2 linked regions of the Pseudosulfitobacter pseudonitzschiae genome follow. The main gene of each other region encodes a partner of the protein of the gene in region 2 in a complex. Links are inferred from orthologs where the notes say so. Each region holds a gene or a part of one and is shown on either strand. Other genes may lie near its edges.

The links. The genes of interacting proteins can lie anywhere in the genome.
Region 1: the proteins of secA (region 2) and secY are in contact, whole or in part, in a crystal structure (PDB 3DIN), measured with the Thermotoga maritima proteins. The link is inferred for Pseudosulfitobacter pseudonitzschiae from one-to-one orthologs. Residues at the interface, in WP_004082002.1 of Thermotoga maritima: Glu261, Ala262, Arg263, Lys300, Ala301, Arg302, Thr303, Ile304, Ile305, Leu323, Tyr324, Asp325, Pro326, Val329, Ser330, Tyr333, Ile336, Lys340, Phe345, Val349, Glu363, Phe364, Tyr374, Ser375, Gly376, Gly377, Glu393, Ile395, Thr482, Ser483; in WP_004081795.1 of Thermotoga maritima: Glu108, Gly109, Glu110, Glu111, Ala236, Glu237, Arg238, Arg239, Ile240, Thr241, Ile242, Gln243, Tyr244, Ala245, Arg246, Arg247, Val248, Thr249, Gly250, Arg251, Arg252, Val253, Tyr254, Gly256, Ala257, Ser258, Thr259, Tyr260, Leu261, Pro262.

Annotation. Positions count from the first base shown.
Region 1 is NZ_CP022415.1:2,619,306-2,622,204, reverse strand. What follows is about bases 72-2,899. They hold secY (preprotein translocase subunit SecY), read left to right. Parts: upstream 72-714; coding sequence 715-2,085; downstream 2,086-2,899. Other genes in these bases: SULPSESMR1_RS12785 (adenylate kinase), read left to right, coding at 2,082-2,723; rplO (50S ribosomal protein L15), read left to right, coding at 124-597. UniProt on the Escherichia coli protein: The central subunit of the protein translocation channel SecYEG. Consists of two halves formed by TMs 1-5 and 6-10.
Region 2 is NZ_CP022415.1:3,114,849-3,118,140, forward strand. What follows is about bases 52-3,272. They hold secA (preprotein translocase subunit SecA), read right to left. Parts: upstream 2,961-3,272; coding sequence 252-2,960; downstream 52-251. Other genes in these bases: SULPSESMR1_RS15345 (hypothetical protein), read right to left, coding at 52-133; SULPSESMR1_RS15355 (peptidylprolyl isomerase), read left to right, coding at 3,156-3,272. Also shown: more of SULPSESMR1_RS15345, read right to left, coding at 1-51; more of SULPSESMR1_RS15355, read left to right, coding at 3,273-3,292. UniProt on the Escherichia coli protein: Required for protein export, interacts with the SecYEG preprotein conducting channel.

The sequences.
Region 1 (2,899 bases), 500 kb from region 2 along the record:
CCCCATCCGGTCTCATCCCTTATACGCCCCCAGTGGCCATCACTGCGGCACACAAGAATCATGAAACGCCGCGTTTGACCGCTCCCGTCGCTGGGGGTCACATCCGGCAAAAGGAGAAGCGACATGAAACTGAATGAACTGCGCGACAACGAAGGCGCCACCAAGAAACGCAAGCGCGTTGGTCGTGGCCCCGGGTCCGGCACCGGTAAGATGGGTGGCCGTGGTATCAAAGGTCAGAAATCCCGTTCGGGTGTGGCGATCAACGGCTACGAGGGTGGCCAGATGCCGCTCTATCAACGTCTGCCTAAGCGCGGCTTTACCAAACCGAACCGCAAATCTTATGCCGTTGTGAACCTGGGCTTGATCCAGAAATTTATCGACGCCAAGAAAATCGACGGCTCTGCCACGATCACCGAAGACGTATTGATTTCGTCGGGTCTGGTGCGTCGTAAGCTGGACGGCATCCGCGTTCTGGCAAAGGGCGAAGTGACGTCCAAGCTGGATCTGCAAGTGACCGGCGCGTCCAAATCGGCGATCGAAGCGGTGGAAAAAGCTGGCGGTGCGCTGACAGTCACAACCACGGCAGCGGCTGAGTAAACCTTACTCGAACCTTGTGGGTCGGCGCTGTCCGGCTTACATAGCCTTGAGTTTTCCTTAACGCCGCCCGCCGGAAAACGGCTTGGGCGGCGTTTTCGCAACAGAAAGAGCCGATATATGGTATCCGCCGTCGAAAACATGGCCGCCAACACCAGCTGGTCTGCGTTGGGCAAGGCCACTGACCTGCGCAACCGCATTTTGTTCACGCTGGGCCTGCTGATTGTCTATCGTTTGGGCACATTTATCCCGGTTCCGGGCATCGACGGCGCGGCATTGCGCGAGTTTATGGAAGGTGCAGGGCAGGGCATTGGCGGCATGGTGTCGATGTTTACCGGCGGTGCGCTGGGGCGGATGGGCATTTTTGCCCTTGGTATCATGCCCTATATTTCGGCTTCGATCATCATCCAGCTTCTGACCTCGATGGTGCCTTCGCTTGAGCAGCTCAAGAAAGAAGGTGAACAGGGGCGTAAGAAAATCAACCAATACACCCGCTACGGCACTGTGGCGCTGGCGACTTTGCAGGCCTACGGCCTTGCCGTCAGCCTTGAGGCGGGTGATCTGGTTACTGATCCGGGTCTGTATTTCCGTGTGGCCTGTCTGATCACACTGGTCGGCGGCACGATGTTCCTGATGTGGCTGGGTGAACAGATTACAGCACGCGGTATCGGCAACGGTATCTCTCTGATCATCTTTGTCGGCATCATCGCAGAAGTTCCTGCCGCTATGGCGCAGTTCTTTATCAGTGGTCGCAGTGGTGCGGTCAGCCCTGCGGTGATTGTCGGGGTGATCATCATGGTGATCGCGACCATCATGTTCGTGGTGTTCATGGAACGTGCCCTGCGCAAGATCCACATCCAGTACCCACGGCGTCAGGTCGGCATGAAGGTATATGATGGCGGTTCGTCGCACTTGCCCGTCAAAGTAAACCCCGCTGGCGTTATTCCTGCGATCTTTGCCTCGTCGCTGTTGCTGCTGCCCGTAACTGTCAGCACCTTCTCGGGCAACTCGACCAACCCGATCATGAGCTGGCTTTTGGCCAACTTCGGCCCCGGTCAGCCGCTGTACTTGCTGTTCTTCGTCGCGATGATCGTGTTCTTCGCCTATTTCTATACGTTCAACGTTAGCTTCAAACCTGACGAGGTTGCGGACAATCTGAAGAACCAGAACGGATTTGTGCCCGGCATCCGTCCCGGCAAGAAAACTTCGGAGTATCTGGAATATGTGGTGAACCGGATTCTGGTTCTGGGTGCCGGTTACCTTGCGGCGGTCTGTCTGCTGCCAGAAATTCTGCGAGGCCAGTTTGCCATTCCCTTCTATTTCGGCGGGACATCGGTGTTGATTGTTGTGTCGGTGACGATGGATACAATCCAGCAAGTCCAATCCCACTTGCTGGCCCACCAGTATGAAGGTCTTATTGAGAAATCGAACCTGCGCGGCAAAGGCAAAGGGGGCAAACCCCGCAAGAAACGGAGCCCTGTGCGTCGATGAATATTATTCTGCTTGGACCGCCCGGCGCGGGTAAGGGAACACAGGCCCGCATCCTCGTCGAGGAACGTGGCATGGTTCAGTTGAGCACCGGCGACATGCTGCGTGCCGCCAAGGACAGCGGCACCGAAATGGGCGATATCGTGGCCGACGTCATGGCCCGTGGCGCGTTGGTAACAGACGAGATCGTGATCGGTCTGATCCGCGAGCAGTTGAATACGGTCAAGGCGTCCGGTTTCATCTTTGACGGCTTTCCACGCACGCTGGCACAGGCCGATGCTTTGACCAATCTTCTGGCCGCCGAGGGCGAGAACCTTGACGCCGTGGTCGAAATGGAAGTCGACGATGAAGCGCTGGTGGCGCGTATCACCGCGCGTTCAACTTGTGGCAACTGTGGTGAGGTCTACAACGACACCACCAAGCCGCAACCTGCGGATGGCAAGTGCAGCAACTGTGGCGCCTCTGATTTCCGCCGTCGTGCAGACGATAACGAGGAAAGCCTCAGAACCCGTCTGATGGAATATTACAAGAAAACCGCGCCGCTGATCGGTTATTACTACGCCAAAGACATGTTGACCAAAATCGACGGTCTGGGCGAGATTTCCCAAGTCAAGGCAGCGATCGACAAGGCGCTGTCCTAGGCAGACAAAGAGGGGCGGCGCATGGCATCAAACAGATTTTCGCGGCAACGCTTTCATCTTATGCTGCCCTGCCAGTGAGACACGTCGCTGTCTCACGCCCCCGGACTGCGCGCAGAAGTGAACGCACGGCGTGACGGACAAGACGGCCCCACCGATCTGCGGATGGGGATTGCGGT
Region 2 (3,292 bases):
GAACCGGCGTCTCGACGGTCTCACCGGAGCCATAGAGTTCCTGCGCCGTGTCACCGCTTTGCATGATGAACCCGATACCAACGGCACAAATCAGCGTACCAGCTGCAGTCGCGATTTCTTTAACATAGGCCATTGATCCAATCCCTTATACTTTTGGGTCCGGATCGTTTCTGGCAGAGAAACCGGGCCGACTTATGGCCCGGTTGCGGAGTCATTGCGGCGTCAATGTGACGCGCGCAGCTTTTTTGCGGTCAGGTCAGACGCCCGTGGCAATGTTTGAACTTCTTGCCCGAACCACATGGACAGGGTTCGTTCCGGCCCGGGTTGCCCCATGTGGTCGGATCGTTCTCGTCGAAACCGTCTGCGACAGCTTCAGCAGAGGGGGCGGGTATTTGCGCATCCTGTGCCTGCTGTGCAGCCTTTTGCAGTTCGGCCTGTTGCGCCGCGGCCTGTGCCAGCATCTCGGCGCGCTCTTCTTCCGTCATCGGACGGATTTGCGCCAGTTTCTGGGTCACGTCTTCGCGCAGGCTGTCCAGCATCACTTCGAACAACTGAAAGGCTTCGTTCTTGTATTCGTTCAGCGGGTCGCGCTGTGCATAGCCTCGGAAACCGACGACCGAGCGCAGGTGATCCAGTGTCAGCAGGTGTTCACGCCATTTCCCATCAATCGCCTGTAGCAGAATCTGCTTTTCGATCATGCGCATGTTTTCGGGGCCGAATTGTTCGATCTTTTGTGCCATCAGCTTTTCGGTGGCCTCAATCAAACGCTCGCGGACTTGTTCGTCGTCCACGCCGTCCTCTTCGGCCCATGCCATCACCGGCACATCCACGCCGAGGTTCTCGATAACGTCGGCATAAAGCCCTTCGGTGTTCCACTGATCGGCATAAGTGCCCTGCGGCATATACTGGTCAATCAGATCGTCGATCACCTGTTCGCGCATATCCGACGTGATTTCGGACAGGTCGTCGGCTTCCATGATGTCACGGCGTTGGGTGAAGACCACTTTGCGCTGGTCGTTCATCACGTCGTCGAACTTCAACAACTGTTTGCGCATGTCAAAGTTGCGGCCCTCGACCTTGGCCTGCGCGCGTTCCAGTGATTTGTTCACCCAAGGGTGAATAATCGCTTCGCCTTCTTCCAACCCGAGGGTTTTCAGAACCTTGTCCAAACGGTCCGAACCGAAAATACGCATCAGGTCGTCTTCGAGTGACAGATAGAACGACGTGCGCCCCGGATCACCCTGACGACCCGAACGGCCCCGCAACTGGTTGTCGATGCGGCGGCTTTCATGGCGTTCCGATGCCAGAACAAACAGCCCGCCCGCATCCAGCACTTTGCGCTTCTCGTCTTCGTGCTCGGCCTCGATCCGCGCGCGGATCGCTTCGGGATCGGCGTCGGGGTCTGCGGTCAGCGCTTCAAGTACTTTCAGATCGACGTTGCCGCCCAGCTGGATGTCGGTGCCGCGTCCGGCCATGTTGGTGGCAATGGTCACTGCGCCGAACTTGCCGGCATCCGCGATAATTTGCGCCTCCTGTTCGTGCTGGCGCGCGTTCAGGACATTGTGGGGAATACCCTTTTCCGTCAGCATCGCGCTGAACATCTCGGATTTTTCGATCGACGTGGTGCCGACCAGCACGGGCTGGCCTTTTTCGTGGGCCGCTTTGATCTCTTCGATCATGGCTGCAGACTTTTCGGTGCCAGTGCGGTATACGCGGTCGTCTTCGTCAACGCGGGCAATTGGACGGTTTGTCGGTACTTCGACTACACCCAAACCATAGATTTCACGGAATTCCTCGGCTTCTGTCAGGGCGGTGCCGGTCATGCCTGCCAACTTGTTGTACAGACGGAAATAATTCTGGAAGGTCACGCTGGCCAGCGTCACATTCTCAGGCTGGATTTTGACGCCTTCTTTGGCCTCGATCGCCTGATGCAGCCCCTCGGACAGACGACGGCCCGACATCATACGGCCGGTAAATTCGTCGATCAGCACGACCTCATTGTCGCGCACGATGTAATCTTTGTCCTTTTGGAACAGGGTGTGCGCCCGCAAACCCTGGTTGACGTGGTGCACAATCGAGGTGCTTTCCGGATCATAAAGGGTCATGCCCTCTTCAATCAGACCACGCGCCAAAAGCTGCTCTTCGAGAAACTCGTTGCCTTCTTCGGTGAAGGATACATTGCGGGTTTTCTCGTCGACCGAATAGTGGCTGGGGTCCAGCAACGGGATCACGGCGTCAATGGTCTGGTACAGTTCCGACCGGTCATCCAACGGACCCGAGATAATCAGCGGCGTGCGTGCTTCGTCGATCAGAATACTGTCGACCTCGTCCACAATCGCGAAATTGTGACCACGCTGGACCATCTGATTCAGCTCGCTTTTCATATTGTCGCGCAGATAATCGAACCCGAGTTCGTTGTTGGTGGCGTAAGTCACGTCACAGGCATAGGCCGCGCGTTTGTTGTCTTCGCCCATCCCATTCCAGGCACAGCCACTGGTCAGGCCGAGGTGGGTAAACACCTTGCCCATCCATTCGGCGTCACGTTTGGCAAGGTATTCGTTAACCGTCACCACATGCACGCCCTTGCCTGTCAGCGCATTCAGATAGGCCGCGAAGGTGGCAGTCAGGGTCTTGCCCTCACCCGTCTTTTGTTCGGCGATATTGCCGCGGTGCAGGAAAATCGCACCCATCAACTGGGTATCGAAGGCCCGCAAGCCCAGAGCACGACGGGCCGCTTCACGGCAGTTTGCAAAGGCTTCGGGCAGAAGGTCATCAAGGCTTTCGCCCTCAAGCGCCCGTTTGGCCAGTGCTTCGGTTTTATCCTTCAAACCTTCGTCGCTCAGCGCCTCGAATTCAGGCTCCAACGCGTTGATCTGCTCGACCAGCGGCCGCACCGATTTGATCAAGCGATCATTGGGCGTGCCAAAGACCTTTTTGGCGATTGTTCCGATACCGAGCATGCGTTCTCCAGCCGATCTTGTGTCAGGTTGCGCAGCATCTGCTTGTCGGCGCCACGTGCAGCCCATAGATACAGGGTCAAGCCGATCCTGGCCGCGCCCATAGGGCGATGTAAGGGTCACATGAAACCGTGTCAATGTCGCGTCCGGCCACGAGGGGTCGCAGAACACGCGGCAACAACTGAACAGGACCATTCCATGCTGAAACGCTTTGCCATTCTGCCCGCCATTGCGGTCGCACTTACCTTATCCCAACCGCTGCACGCGCAGGATGAAACACCTTCCTTGTCTACCGTGGTCGCCAATGTAGACGGCGTCGAAATCACCTTGGGCCA